4 regions of the Streptomyces sp. NPDC048277 genome follow, and region 4 is predicted to be linked to each of the others. Evidence: riboswitches for the same ligand, from Rfam matches in the RefSeq annotation. Region 4 holds a riboswitch; each other region holds the start of a gene.
What was found. Region 4 has a riboswitch for cyclic di-AMP ahead of AB0D85_RS23885 (C40 family peptidase). Riboswitches for the same ligand answer to the same signal wherever they lie in the genome.

Region 1 (3,701 bases), on a different contig from region 4:
TACACCGCACCGCGGACCGCTCACACCGCCACACATGACGGCGGACCGCCCGAGGGAGCGCCCGCCCACGGACGACCACCCCTTCTCCGGTCGGCGTCACCTGCCCGGACGTACCTCCTCCGCCGCCCGCCGACGCCGACGGGGACACGCGACACCCATCAATACATCCCTCCCTCACGAGACCGCACACGACGACCTCCACATCCCCTTGACCGACGGAACCTCGCCCTCACGCGCGCGTGGCACCCACTGCCGGACGAGCCCGCACCCTCGCCGCACCGGCCCACCCCCTCCCCCGCCGAGTGACGAGAGCCCGGCGGACGGGAGCACCGCCGTCCAGCGACCGGCGGCACACCCTTGACCCGACGGAGCCGCCGCCTCCTGGGGTGCCTGCGCTTCCTTCCGGATCACGGCCCTCACGCCCGGGCCGCCCAGACTGCCGCCACGGCCCGCCCCACCGGCGACCGCCATGACAACGACCCGCACGACAAAGGAAGTTCCGCCCTCACGTGACCAGGATCACGCACACGCCGGAACTCCCGGCACCCCCTTGCCCCTTGGAACCACCGCCCCCCAGGCGCCTGGTCGACGCGAGTCGATGCCGCACATCGACCTCCCGGCCGCGCTCGACGAGCAGGACCCACTGCCGGCCCACACCCGATCAGGCTCGTCGATTTGCCCGATGGGCCCGAAATTCCGCTAAAACGACAATTCGGGCAATCCGTGAAGTCGCCTGCGGCGCGGGCCCCTTCAGCACCCCCAGGCGGGGTGGTTCACCCGGATGACGGCGGAGCATTTTTGTGTTGAAGTTTCAAAAAACGGATTTCATGAATCCGGCATGTCCCATTTTGCCGTGATTGCGGTTTCGTGAAGTAGGTCACGCGCACCCAAAAGCCGCAGAGCCCGTAAGGCAACCCTTCCTTCCCTTTTCCCGTAGGCCAGTTGAGGCTTGGCAACCGCAAAGGATCAAGCGCCCCATATGCCTCAGATCAAGGTCAATCGGTGTGTTGCGGGAATCAGGTACTTGTTCCGGACATGTGCTCTCGCATACGTTCCGGCTCACCGGGCGGACGCCGAATCCTGCCGCCGCCCGTCGTAACCCATCGACGAGTTCATTTCGTACGGCAGGAGCGGGGGAACCAGGTAAGTCGCCGGACCGGGCGGCCGACGTCACTCACGGACGTCGTTCCGGAACGGCTAGGGGTCAAGTCGCCCCGCCCTCGGGCGGTGCGGCCGGGCACTCCCCGAGCCCGAACCCGACAGCTCACCTCGCAGGCGACGGAGAGGAACTTCGCCATGCCTACTGCCGCTCAGCCCCGTCGCACCCGCATCGCCCGCACACTCACCGCCGTCGGCACCGGCGCCGCCCTGCTCGCCCTCCCGATCATCGGGGCGACCACCGCCGCCGCCACCACCGCCACCTCCACCACGACGCCCTCGAAGACGCTCGCCGGGTACCCGAACAACCTCGACGGCTGGATCCGCGAGTCGCTCGCGATCATGGCCCAGAAGGGCATCCCCGGCTCCTACAACGGCATCCACCGCAACGTGATACGCGAGTCGTCCGGCAACCCTCGGGCCATCAACCTCTGGGACTCCAACGCGGCCAAGGGCATCCCGTCCAAGGGCCTGCTCCAGGTGATCAACCCGACGTTCAACGCCTACCACGTTGCCGGCACGTCGTACGACATCTACGACCCGGTCGCGAACATCACCGCCGCCTGCAACTACGCCGCCCACCGGTACGGCTCGATCGACAACGTCTTCGGCGCGTACTGATCGAGGTTTGAGGAGCCTTCGACGGCTTAATGCCCGCGAATGGCTTCACGGCTTCACGGCGTCATGGCCATACGGCCTTACGGCCTTACGGCCTTACGGAAACAGTCTTTCGAGGACGACGGCGATGCCGTCGTCCTCGTTCGACAAGGTGATCTCGTCGGCCACGGCCTTGAGTTCGGGGTGGGCGTTGGCCATCGCCACCCCGTAGCCCGCCCATTCGAACATGGGAATGTCGTTGGGCATGTCGCCGAAGGCGACGGCCTGTTCGGGGCTCAGCCCCAGATGGTCGGCGGCCAGCGCGAGCCCGGTCGCCTTGGTCACCCCGCACGGCTGGAGCTCCACCGTCCCCGGCCCCGACATGGTGACCGTCGCCAGCGATCCCACCACCGACCGCGCGGTCGTCGCCAGTTCGTCGTCGGACAGGGTGTGGTGGCGCAGCAGCACCTTGCTGATGGGCTCGCACCACAGGTCGTCACGCCGGCCGACGCGCAGCGCGGGCAGCGTGGGGTGGGGCATCAGATAGCCCGGCTCGATGAGCGTGAGCCCGTCGACTCCGTCCTGGTCGACCGCCGCGTACACCTGGCCGACCTCGGCCTCGATCTTGCCGAGCGCGGTCTCCGCCAGTTCCCGGTCCAGGGTGACCGACCACAGCAGCCGGTCCGCGCCGGCGTCGTACACCTGCGCGCCCTGGCCGCAGACCGCGAGTCCCGTGCAGCCGAGGTCGTCGAGGAGCGGGCGCACTCTCGGCGCGGGGCGGCCGGTCACCACGAGGTGCCGGGCGCCGGCCCGGCCGGCCCGCGTGAGCGCGGCGAGCGACCGTTCCGAGAGCGTGTCGTCGCCGCGCAGCAGCGTGCCGTCCAGGTCGGTGGCGATCAGTGAGTACGGGGAGGGTGCGACCATGATCAGAGAATACGGACAGCACGCCGCTGGTACTCACAGTGCGTTTCGGCCTCAAGTGGCGCCCGCCGCTTAGGTGATGGGGGTGTTGTCAGTGGGGCGCGTTACGTTTGCGGTGAGTTGGTTGCACCGATCCGACGGGGGCGGGCGTGGTGACGGACGTGCGGGGAGACTTCCGGGCGCATCTGCTGGAGGCGGCGACCGGTGTGCTGGAGCGGTTCCCGCTGGAGTTGCGGCCCCAGATCTATGCGTTGTCGTTCCATATCTGGCGCGTGGACGACGACTACCGCAGACCGTATGTGGCGATCGGCTACAACACGGAGACCCAGTACGAGGCCGAAAGACGCCTGGCGGACCCGGGCGAGGCTCGCTGGAACTACGCGTGCTGGCTCCTGGACGGCTTCGAGACGCTCGGCAACTGTCCCGAGGACCCGGTCGGCGGCGCGCTGTACGCCGAGGAGACGGGGCGGCTCGGACTCCGGTTCGACGGGGACGGCGACGACGCCGAACTGGACGCCAGGACCGACCTGTTGATGCTGCATTTCGCCGACGCGTGCATACAGCTGGCCCGGGATCTGCATGCCGGGGATCGGATCGAGAAGGTCCTCGGGCGGCCGCTGCCGGTGGTGGTCTTCGACATGTACTGCCCGGGCTGGGAGGTGGAGGCCACGGAGGCGGCCAACCCGCCCGGGCTGATCGAGGAGTTCCTGGCCTGGCAGCGGGCGGCCGAGGAGGTCGAGGAGGTCTAGGGGGATGTGCGGGCCGGGTGGCGGCCCGGTCCTCTGTGTCAGGCGTGGGCCGCTGCCAGGTGCTTGGCCAGGCGCGGTGAGGCGAACTCCGTGCCGCACACGAACCGCATCACCGGCCCGTACGAAGCGGCCGCGGGGAGGCCGGTGAAGTACAGGCCGGGTATCGAGGAGACGTATCCGGCGCCGAGTTTCGGGGCGCCGCGGCTGACGGCGACGTGGGTGCGCAGCTCGGGGCCGAGGAAGTCCATCGCGGCGATGTCGACACGGTAGCCGGTG
Region 2 (3,701 bases), on a different contig from region 4:
GGTACCGCCGCCCGGCTTGCCGGCGTCCCGCTCCTGCTTGCCGTTCTGCAGCCGCAGCACGGGCCAGAAGTACGACGACTTGTCGCCCCGGTCCGTGCAGCTCGTGTCGGCGTTCGCGAGGTCCTGGTCACTGGCGAAGGCGTTGTTGGACTGGTTGCCGACATAGTCGTGGAAGTGGTGGGCCCCGTTGGAGACACCGGGCGCGACGATCACGTTGTCCGAGTTGAACAGGCCGTTCGCGTTCACACCACAGCTGGAGCTGAAGCTGCCGGTGGAGCCGCCGGACTGCTCGGCCGGGGTCGCGACATTCGGCTGGACGGAGGTGATGTCGGCGTAGTCGGCGGCGACGGGTCCGTTGCCGCCCTGGCCGCCGGCGCCGGTGCCCTGGCTCGGCGCGGCACTGCCCTGACTCGGCGTGGCGCCGCCCTGGGGTGCCGCCGACTGCTCGCCGCCCTGGTTCGAGGAGTGCAGGGTGCAGGCCGCGAGGTCGTCGAGGCCCTGGGGGCGGTCGCCCTCGCGGCCGATGGCGTCGGCGATGCGCTGGAGCGTCGCGGACCGCTTCTCCTTCAGCGGGTTCATGATCGCCTGGTCGGCGAACCCGGGGTCCTGCTGGACGGACTGGGCAGATTCCTTGAGTTGCTGGTAGGCGGCCGCGATCTGCTGGTCCAGCTGGGCGAGTTCACGGTCGACGTCGGGCCGGGCCGCGTCGGGCACGGCCGTCAACTTGCTGCCGACGTCGGGGCAGTAGACCGTGGGCGCGGAGAGCACCTGGGCACTCGGCCAGGGCTGCTGGTCCGATCCCCCTTCGGTGGCCGAGGCGTAGACGTTCACCGCGACCAGTCCTCCCCCTCCGAGCATGAGTGCCACCGCCGCGAAGGTCGCGCGCCGTGCACCGGTCGGACGTCTGCGCCTGTTGCGTCTCAAGGTCCTACTCACGGTCGTACCCCTGCGTGGTCGTGGGCGGCCGGGCATGGAAATCCCCCGCCCCATACGGCCCGCGACACCGCCGTGTTCAACAGACCCACGAATTCACGGCGACCTCACAGGAAGCGACTCCATCAAGTAATCGACTGACAACGGAGTGCTCACATCGGAAGGCGCGTCACACCGATCGACACGGGCGCCGACAAGGAGACGGGGAGTTGGCGAGGAGTTCCGACCCGGACACCGGGAGAAGCGCTGCTGGAGCGGCGATTGCACGGGGGCGATCGATCATCGCGCGAAATGCCGTCCCTCACGGTCGAGTTCCGAACAGTACGACGAACATCACAAATACGTATCGGACATTACGCACTTCAACCTTCACACGAGTGACACAAGTTGGCTAAGTTGACGTCCAAGCCGCTCGGCTCCCCCCGGCGAATCCCGCCGGGCCGCGCGGCCTCCGCCGAGTCCGGGCCCTGGAGGGCGATCCGGAGCCGGGGACCCAACCGACGCACTGGGGTGAATCGGCCAACTGCCCCCCGAGGCAAGGCCGTAGGGCATACCTTCCGGATTCGACGCCCGAACCCGACAGCTAACCCGGTAGGCGGAGTACGGAAGGAGCACGACCCCCATGGCGTCCGAGAGCCGTGACGAGGTTCGGCAGCGGATCAACAACCTCTACGACCAGGCCGAGAACGCCACCGGGAACTACAACGCGACACGTGCGATGAGCGGGGGTTCGCGCTCCCGCGGTGTTCCGCTGTTCAAGCGGCAGCGTCGTGACGACCCGGGCCTCGACAACATCGCCCGGGAGTGGTTCGAGGGGGCGCGTACGAAGCTGGGGCCGAGCGTTCCGGCCGCGCTGCCGTCCGACCGGATGCCCGATCGTTCGGCCCCGCGTCGGCCCGTCAGCGCCATGGCCGCCGACCTGCTCAGCCAGTTGGAGGACTCCGGCCCGTCCCGTCTGGCGCTGCCCGCGGGGTCGTCCGCGCAGAGCGACATCGAGGTCGTCCGCGAGCTGCCGGCGGAGCGCCCGAAGCTGGAACTGACGGCGGGTCCCAGCACGGCGCTGCCCACGGCCCCGGCGACGGAGCCCAAGGCCCCGCCCGCCTCCGTGCCGCAGCGGCACGCACCGGGCACGTCCAAGACCAAGAGCCAGCTCAAGATCGCCAAGGCGCGTGAGGTGCTGTCCCAGCGCACCGGGCAGCGGGCGATCGCGGCGCTCGAAACGGCCCCCGCCGCGCAGCCCGCTCCGGCCGCACAGCCCGCCCCCGCGGCGCAGAGCCCCTGGCCCACGCCCGAGGCCCAGGCTCCGGCTCCGGCTCCGGCTCCGGCGCAGCAGTGGCAGGCGCCCGCCGTCGGCATCCCGGCCCAGCGCACCGACAGCGGCTCCTTCCGGGGCAACGCCCCCACCGGCACGGCCGCGTTCCCGACGGTGACCGCCGCGGACACGGGTTCCTTCCGCGTGATGACCCCCGGCAGCACGGGCAGCTTCCCGACCGTGCCCCCCATGGACACGAACACCGCCCCCACCCCGAACCCGGCAGATACCGGTGGGTTCCGGGTGATGACCCCGGGCAGCGCGGGCGCCGCTCCTGCCCCGTCCCCGGCGGACACCGGCGGGTTCCGGGTGATGACCCCCGGCGCCTCCGCCGCCCCTCAGGCCGCGTCCCCGGCCGACACGGGCACGTTCCGGGTGATGAGCCCGGGCGCGGCCGCCGCCCCTCAGGCCGCGTCCCCGGCGGACACCGGTACCTACCGAGTGATGAGCCCGGGCAGCACGGGCAGCTTCCCGACCGTGCCCCCCATGGAGACGCGCGGCGCCCCCACCCCGAACCCGGCGGACACCGGCTCGTTCCGGGTGATGACCCCCGGTGCGTCCACCGCCTACACCCCCATACCGGACCCGGGCTCCGGTACCTTCGCGGCCGACGCTGCCGCCGCCACCGCCGTTCTCCCCGCGCAGAACCCGATGGACACCGGCTCCTTCCGGGTCATGACTCCGGGCGCGTCCGCCGCCTACACCGCAGCGCCCCCGGCCGCCACCTATGCCGCCGCAGCTCCGGCCCCGGCCCCTGCGCCCGCCCCCGCCGAGCCTGTCTACGCCACCGGCACGTACGCCATGGCAGCCCCCGCTGCCACGCCCATGGCTCCCATGGCCCCGATGGCCCCCATGGCGCAGGCCACCGGCGGCGGCTTCCCCGCAGCGCCTCCCGCCGCCGCCCCGAACGCCTATCCCGCCGGGCCGCAGCCCACCACCACCGCGTACGCCGCCCCCATGGCTGCGGAACCCATGAGCCCCATGACGATGGCCGCCATGCCCATGGCCCCCGCCCCCACCCCCGCGGCCATGGCCGCGGGCACCATGGCCCCCGCCCCCGCGGCGATGCCCGTGGACGACATGGCCTTTGCCCCCGCGGCTTTCGCCCCCGCAGCCATGGCCGCCGCCACCATGGCCCCCGCTCCCGCCGCGATGCCCGTCGCCGCACCCCCCGCCGCCCCGGCTCCGATGCCCGTCGCCGCACCCCCGGCCGCCACCACGCCGCTCCCCACCGCGCCCCCGGTCACCGCGGCTCCGCTTCCCCCCATGGCCGTTCCCGGCTACGCCACCGGCTCCTTCGCCCCCGGCACCTTCACCGACCCCGGCGCCCTCCTCCAGCCGGGCGCCGCGCCCGAGCCTGGGAAGGCCATGAAGGCGCTGGCGTTCGCGCGGGCGCAGATCGGGCGGCCGTGTGTCTGGGGGGCGACCGGGCCGGAGTCGTACGACTGCTCCAGCC
Region 3 (3,701 bases), on a different contig from region 4:
TCCTCGATGGAGACCAGCGGGTACGCGGCGACGAGCTCCTCGTAGTACTCGGTCATCTCGGCGGCCGAGCGGGACTTGCCCTCGAACTCGTACTTGCCGTCCTTGTAGAACTCGGACGCGGCGACGTCGAGCGCGAGCGCGATCTGCTCACCCGGGACGTAACCGGCCTGCTTCACGGCCTCCAGGATGAGGTCGAGCGCGGCGCGGTTGGACTCCAGGTTCGGGGCGAAGCCGCCCTCGTCACCGAGGCCGGTGGACAGGCCCTTGGCCTTCAGGACCTTCTTGAGGGTGTGGTAGACCTCGGCACCCCAGCGCAGCGCCTCGGAGAAGGACTCCGCGCCGATCGGGGCGATCATGAACTCCTGGATGTCGACGTTGGAGTCCGCGTGCGAGCCGCCGTTGAGGATGTTCATCATCGGAACGGGCAGCAGGTGCGCGTTCGGGCCACCGAGGTAGCGGAACAGCGGCAGGTCGGACGCCTCGGAGGCGGCGTGCGCGACGGCGAGGGAGACACCGAGGATGGCGTTGGCGCCCAGCGAGCCCTTGTTGTCGGTGGCGTCCAGGTCGAACATGGCCTGGTCGATCAGGCGCTGCTCGGTGGCGTCGTAGCCGACCAGCTCCGGGCCGATCTGCTCGATCACGGCGAGGACGGCCTTCTCGACGCCCTTGCCCAGGTAGCGGTTGGGGTCACCGTCACGGAGCTCGATGGCCTCGAAGGCGCCGGTGGAGGCGCCGGACGGAACGGCGGCACGACCCGTGCTGCCGTCGTCGAGGCCGACCTCGACCTCGACCGTGGGGTTGCCTCGGGAGTCCAGGATTTCCCGGGCTACGACGACGTCGATGGACGGCACGAGCATCTCCTTCTTGGGATGTGACGCTGGTCGTGCGGGGCGCACGTGAGCCTTGTCGGCCCTTGCTCAGCCTTGCGACTAGAGCCTAACCGTCCCGGGGCCGTCGGCCGTCGACCGACCGTCCCGTGGACAAGGACTGACGGTATCTATTGTTCACGCTCGGAACAAAGGGGGGCCGGATGAAGAACGGGAGAAGAACGGGCCAAAGAGAAACCCCGCTCCGGTGCGTACGGGGGAAAACGCACCGGAGCGGGGGTCTGTGGGGGACGGGGGTGACCCTCACGCGGTCTCCACTATGGGGACCACGGCTGTGTGGGGGCTGTGGTTCAGCTGAGTCTTACTTCAGGTGCAGCTGCTGGCCCGGGTAGATGAAGTCGGCATCGGCGACGATGTCCTTGTTCAGCTTGAACAGCGCCTGCCAGCCGCCCTTGACCTTGTGCTTCTCGGCGATCGAGCTGAGGGTGTCACCCTTGACGACCTTGTACTCGCCGTCGCCCTTCTTGACCTTCTTGCCGGTCGGGGTGGTGACGGTCTTCTTGGCGGCCGGACGCTCGGCGGAGCGGGAGGCGGCCTGGGTGTCGGCCGAGCGGGTACCGGTGCTGCTGCTCGACGAGCCGGCGGAGCTGGAGCCGCTGCCGGTGTAGGCGGCGCCGGACAGGCCCGTGCCGCAGACCGGCCAGGCACCCTTGCCCTGCGCGGCGAGGACCTTCTCGGCTATCTGGATCTGCTGCGCCTTGGTGGCCTGGTTGGCCTGCGGGGCGTAGGCGGTGCCGCCGTACGCGGCCCAGGTGGAGGCGGAGAACTGGAGACCGCCGTAGTAGCCGTTGCCGGTATTGATGGACCAGTTGCCGCCGGACTCGCACTTGGCGACCGTGTCCCACTCGGAGGCGGTGGCGGCGGAGGCGCTGCCGGCCGCCATGAGCGGGGCGGCGACGGCGACACCGGTGACACCGGCGACAGCGATGGCGCGGACGGCCTTGGACGGACGACGGTGCTTGCCCTTGCCGGAGAACAGCATGGAGGATCCCCTCACCGACGCCTGCGAGGTGAGCTGTCGGGTTCGGGCCGGTTGAGTTGCCCGGCCGCACACCTGTCCATCGGTGCGCGGCTTCACCCCAAGCCGGTTCCGGCGGCCTTTCGGCCGTGAGGCCCCTGAGGGCTCAACTACCGGACCCGGCACTTACCTTGGGTCCCCCGCTCCTGCCTACGGCGCATGACGCGACGACTGTTCCCGGGTGGCCGCTGGCAGGACTCGGCGTTGCGACGGCCGGGGCTCGCGGTGACGAGCGGCCTCGACCGTAAACAGGCGATCCGGTGAATTTCAAAGATGATCAGGGCTTCTGAGACTCATCCCACACTTTCACCAAACCGGACATTTGGCTTTCAAGTGGGGCACCAACTCCCGCTACTTTTCGCCCGATTCGCTGCCGAGTTTCAGGGTCTGACCGGGGGTGATGTTGTTCGGGTCGGTACCGATGTCCGCCTTGTTCGCGGCATAGAGCGCACGCCATCCGCCGTCGAGGCCAAGGGAGTCGGCGATGGAGGCGAGGGTGTCACCGTCCCGGACGGTGTAGGTGCCGGCATCCCGGGAGGCGTGACGGCCGGAGGATGCGGCACTCTGACCGTTTGTCACGCTTTCGTCCGCCGAGCCGCCGCGGTGCTTGCCACCGCTGGTGACGGCACCCGTGTCGACCAGACTCCAAGAACCCTCGGCCTGGCCGGAATTATCCGAGTTGTCGGTTTCGGGTACGACGGGACTCTCACCGGCCTTCGAGGCGCCGGAGTCGGAAGATCCCGACTTATCCGTCTTGGCGGATTTGCTGGGAGTGTCCGCCTTGGAGTCGGTGCTCGCGCTCGCGCTGGGGGCGGGAGTGGCGGAACTGTCCCCGGAGTCCGCGGCGCCCGAGGAGGAGCCGGAATCAGAGGCGGAGGACGAAGAGGACGAATTCGAGAGCCCTGAAGACGAGTCCGACGAGTCGGAGGAACCGGATGAATCATCCGATCCGTCGACGCCCGTGTCGACGTTCACCGAGGCGTCGTCCGACGAGAGCCCGGCGAGCAGGGCGCAGGTCCGCCAGGGCTTGGTGCCCTGGTCGGCGAGGATCTTCTCGGCGACCGAGATCTGCTGCGAACGGCTCGCCTGGTCGGGCGTGGTGGCGAACTCCGAGCCGCCGTACTTGTCCCAGTCCTGCTGGGACATCTGTAGACCGCCGTAGTAGCCGTTGCCGGTGTCGGCGCTCCAGGAGCCGCCACTCTCACAGTTGGCCACCTTGTCCCACGTGGTGCCGTCGGCCGCGTTGGCGCTCGCCGCGCCGAGCAGCGGGATGGCGATGGCCGAGCCGGTCACGCCGGCCGCGACGAGGAGGGCCGGAGCCTGGCGGGGGCGACGATGACGGCCGTTCCCGGAGAGCATGCGGAAACCTTTCGAGCGACAGCGATGACCGGTGCGGCGGGTCCCGCAGGGCCCCGCACTGATGGGTGAACGTATAGGCAGACGATCACTTGTCACAAGTTAATGCCGCGCAGATCACGTGAAGATCACAGACTTGAGTGCTGGTCACCTTTGGCTGGTAAGGGGCTTACCGGGCCTGCGATGCGAACTCCACGGGAAGCGTGCGCAGTCCGCGCATGATGAGCCCGCCGCGCCAGCGCAACTCGCCCGGGTCCACCGCGAGTCGCAGGTCCGGGAGCCGGGTGAGGAGGGTGGCGAGCGCGGTCTGGCCCTCCAGGCGGGCGAGCGGTGCGCCGAGGCAGTAGTGGATGCCGTGGCCGTATCCGAGGTGCTGGTTGTCCCGCCGGGAGAGGTCGAGGGTGTCCGGCTCGGCGAACCGCTCCGGGTCCCGGTCCGCC
Region 4 (3,701 bases):
CCGACCGTCCGCCCGCTATGTCCTGCCCGAGTTCACGGAACGCACCAGTTCCGGGCAGCGCACCCTGGATCCGTACTCGAAGCTGCTGGAGGGGCGGATCGTCTTCCTCGGCGCACCCGTCGACGAGACCTCGGCCAACGACGTGATGGCGCAGCTCATGTACCTGGAGCACGACGCCCCGGAGCGGGACATCGCGCTGTACATCAACTCTCCGGGCGGGTCGTTCAGCGCGATGGCCGCCATCTACGACACGGTCCAGTACGTCAGCTGTGACGTGGAGACAGTCTGCCTGGGGCAGGCCGGGTCCTCGGCCGCGGTGCTGCTCGCGGCCGGCGCACCGGGCAAGCGGTCCATGCTCCCGGGGGCGCGCATCGTGCTCCAGCAGCCGTCGCTGCCGGAACCGGTACAGGGCCAGCCGAGTGATCTGGCCATCCAGGCGCAGGAGTTGGAGCGGGTCCGCGGGCTGCTCGAAGGCATGCTCGTCCGGCACACCGGGCGCACGCCGGAGCAGGTCCACCAGGATCTGGAGCGGGACCTGGTGCTGGACGCGCAGGGGGCACTGGCCTACGGCCTTGTGGACCGGATCGTGCCCAGCCGGAGGTCCGCGCTCGGTCTGCCGGACGCGGGGTGACGGGCCGATGCTGCCACCGGAGCTTCCGCCGCTGCCCGCGCTGACGCGTGCCGAGGGCGAGCTGATCGACCGTTATCTGGACGTGGTCGATCTGCTGGGCCGTATCAACCCGGCGCAGAACGAGGACACCTACCGTGGACTGCGCGCCGCGCAGGCGCTGGTGCGCGCGGCGTCCGAACTGCGCGACGCGCTCGCCCTGATGCATGGGCGGGGCGAGACGGAGCTCCACGGGGACACGCTGGCACGGGCGTTGCGGGTACTCGACGGCGAGCGCCGGACCGCTCGTGTCGCGCTCCCGCCCGACTGCGTACGGTGACGCCCTCAGCCGTCCTGGCCGCCGCGTCGACGCCGCGTCCGGGCGGGAGTTGAAACGGCCCAACGGGGTTACGTCCGTTCGGCGGAGCGTGGCGTGGTTTTACCTGACCGAAGAGGCCGCTCAGAACGCCTGCCCGAAGGTGCCCGGAAGATGCTTCGGCGCAGGTCCGGGGCTACGCACGGCAGTTGACGGAAAATCGAACAAAGGGTTGTCCACCCGAACGGGTGGGTGGTGAGTAACCCCACAAATCCCCGATTCCGTTGGGATTTTCGGACACGAGTGAGTGAAGATCCCTGTCTGACGACAAGCCCCCGCCACAGCGGCGGGGCGGTCCGGGCGGACGCCGAGTCCTGCCGCCGCCCGGATTGACCCGTCGACAGAAGTGCATCGGCAGGAGTGGAGGACCCAAGCACGACGGGTCGCCGGAACGGTCACGCCATGACCGGGTCGAGCAGCCCTTGGGGTGAAGCCGTGGCGACACGGCCGGGCAACTTCGCCAGCCCGAATCCGACAGGTCATCCTTCACAGGCGGCTGACGAAGGGAAGCGCATGACTGCGCTCAATCGTGTTCCGTCGCTCATGGCCCGGGCCGGTACGGCCTCGGCGCTGACCATCGCCGCCGTGGGCGGCTCGATCGTGATCCCGGGTGTCGCCTCCAACGCCTCGGCCGCCACGATGGGGACGAAGGCGCTCCAGGTCGCCGCGTCCAAGAAGGGTTCGCCCTACAGGTGGGGCGCCACCGGCCCGAACCGGTTCGACTGCTCCGGGCTGACGCTGTACTCGTTCAAGAAGGCGGGCAAGACCCTGCCGCGTACGGCGGCCCAGCAGTACAACAAGACCCGTCATATCTCGGCCGGCAACCGCAAGGCCGGTGACCTGGTCTTCTTCCACTCGGGTTCCAACGTGTACCACGTCGGCATCTACGCCGGGAAGGGAAAGATCTGGCACGCCCCGAAGACCGGGGACGTGGTGAAGCTCCAGAAGATCTGGACGAAGAGCGTCTGGTACGGCCGGGTCAGCTGACCCCCCGACAGCCGGCGGGCAGGGGCTCGGGGCTACGGCTCCTGCTGGCCGGCGGTCGCCACGGGCTCGGCCGGGACCGTCCAGGGCAGGTCGATGGAGACGGTCTTGCCGCCCTCCCGGGTGGGGCGCACCCGGAGCTTGCCGCCGCACTCGGCGGTGAGCCAGCGGATGATGACCATGCCGCGCCCGTTGTCCTGCTGGACTGCGGCGGGAAGTCTCTTGGGGAAGCGCGGATGGCTGTCCGTGACGCCGATGCGCAGATGTTCGTCACGGTGCAGGACGATGTCCACCGTGAAGGTGGGTGACTGCCCGAAGGTGTGCTGTACGGCGTTGGTGGCGAGTTCGGAGACGATGAGGCGGATGGTGTCCGCGGCCTCCGTCTCCGGTGGCAGTCCCCATTCCGCGAGGGTGCTCAGCACATAGGAGCGGGCCGTGGAGACCGAGGCGGGATCGCTCGGCAGAGTGACGGATGCTTCCAGATGGTCTGCCATGGCGAGGTCGTCCCTTTCCTCGGGACCGGAGTCCGACACGGTGCGGAAGGTTCGAGTACGGTCCCGGACTGGTGCTTCTTCGCCAGACTGCCATTACCGGGCCGGTCACGGGGAGCGATCCACCAAGATATGCATATATCTGTCGCTCGAAGCGGTGAACTCTGCTACCCCAGACCGTATTTGGGCGGCTCGTAAGGAGTAAGGAGTAGCCCATGCAGAACGGTCCCGCGGTACGCCGCCGGAAACTGGGCGCCGAACTGCGCATGCTGCGCACCGGTGCGGGTCTCACGAGCGGCGAGGCCGCCCGTCTGGTGGGCTGGCATCAGTCGAAGGTGAGCCGGATCGAGACCGGCGCCAGCGGTGTGAAACCGGCCGATGTGCGGTTACTCCTCGACGCCTATGGCGTGGTCGAAGGACAACTTCGGGAGTTGCTGCTGGTGTTGGCGGGGTCAGAGGATACCGCCGGCCGGCACCACTGGTGGCACGCCTATCGCGGCGTACTGCCGCCGGCCTACCGTGATTTCATCAGTCTGGAGTCGCAGGCCAGCGCGATGCGCACGCTGGAGACCTCGGTCGTACCGGGCCTGCTGCAGACCCCCGAATACGCGCGTGCCGTGACCCGGGTGGCGGCGGACGGGCTGGACGACGAGGCGCTGGACGCCCTGGTGGAAGTACGTCTGGCCAGGCAGGACGTGCTGCGCAACGAGCCGCCGCTGGAACTGAGCGCGGTCCTCGACGAGGCGGTGCTGCGCCGGGAGGTCGGCGGCCCCGGGGTGATGGCGCGGCAGCTGAAACGGCTGATGGAGGCGGCGCAACTGCCCCAAGTACGGCTCCAGGTGCTGCCGTTCGCGGCCGGAGCGCATGTCGGCATCACCGGGCCTTTCGTAATCTTCTCATTTCCGAGCACTTCTGATCTGAATGTGGTTGTTCTCGACCAGTTGACGAGTAGCCTCTACCTCGAACGGAAAGAAGACCTCCAGGCGTATGCGGAGGCCTTCAACACCCTTCAGATCCACGCCCTTTCGCCCGAGGACTCGTTGGATTACATCGCCGGGATAGGTGACGGCGCGTAAGGAGGCACCATGACTGCACTGCCTCGGAACGTACCTTCAAGTGCTGATCTGCACGGATTGCGGTGGCTGCGCAGCAGCTACAGCACCGGAGCGAACAACTGCGTGGAGACGGCACGGCCGCACTCCGGCCCACCGGCCGGGCTGCTCGCCGTGCGCGACTCCAAGAA

Region 1: linked by a shared signal. The riboswitch ahead of AB0D85_RS00585 (transglycosylase SLT domain-containing protein) and the one ahead of AB0D85_RS23885 (C40 family peptidase) in region 4 are both predicted to bind cyclic di-AMP.
Region 2: linked by a shared signal. The riboswitch ahead of AB0D85_RS15610 (C40 family peptidase) and the one ahead of AB0D85_RS23885 (C40 family peptidase) in region 4 are both predicted to bind cyclic di-AMP.
Region 3: linked by a shared signal. The riboswitch ahead of AB0D85_RS18190 (transglycosylase family protein) and the one ahead of AB0D85_RS23885 (C40 family peptidase) in region 4 are both predicted to bind cyclic di-AMP.

The regions. Positions count from the first base shown of each region.
Region 1 is NZ_JBEZLQ010000001.1:115,235-118,935, reverse strand. It holds cyclic di-AMP (ydaO/yuaA leader) riboswitch at 1,095-1,291, shown strand; gene AB0D85_RS00585 (transglycosylase SLT domain-containing protein) at 1,297-1,779, shown strand; gene AB0D85_RS00580 (Cof-type HAD-IIB family hydrolase) at 1,873-2,679, opposite strand; gene AB0D85_RS00575 (hypothetical protein) at 2,826-3,425, shown strand; gene AB0D85_RS00570 (FAD-dependent oxidoreductase) at 3,464-3,701, opposite strand, start outside.
Region 2 is NZ_JBEZLQ010000006.1:78,623-82,323, reverse strand. It holds gene AB0D85_RS15615 (DUF1996 domain-containing protein) at 1-858, opposite strand, end outside; cyclic di-AMP (ydaO/yuaA leader) riboswitch at 1,376-1,547, shown strand; gene AB0D85_RS15610 (C40 family peptidase) at 1,556-3,701, shown strand, end outside.
Region 3 is NZ_JBEZLQ010000007.1:229,352-233,052, reverse strand. It holds gene eno (phosphopyruvate hydratase) at 1-857, opposite strand, end outside; gene AB0D85_RS18190 (transglycosylase family protein) at 1,189-1,869, opposite strand; cyclic di-AMP (ydaO/yuaA leader) riboswitch at 1,873-2,073, opposite strand; gene AB0D85_RS18185 (transglycosylase family protein) at 2,257-3,264, opposite strand; gene AB0D85_RS18180 (cytochrome P450) at 3,431-3,701, opposite strand, start outside.
Region 4 is NZ_JBEZLQ010000011.1:57,671-61,371, reverse strand. It holds gene AB0D85_RS23895 (ATP-dependent Clp protease proteolytic subunit) at 1-631, shown strand, start outside; gene AB0D85_RS23890 (hypothetical protein) at 639-947, shown strand; cyclic di-AMP (ydaO/yuaA leader) riboswitch at 1,309-1,494, shown strand; gene AB0D85_RS23885 (C40 family peptidase) at 1,497-1,970, shown strand; gene AB0D85_RS23880 (ATP-binding protein) at 2,003-2,461, opposite strand; gene AB0D85_RS23875 (helix-turn-helix transcriptional regulator) at 2,674-3,534, shown strand; gene AB0D85_RS23870 (DUF397 domain-containing protein) at 3,544-3,701, shown strand, end outside.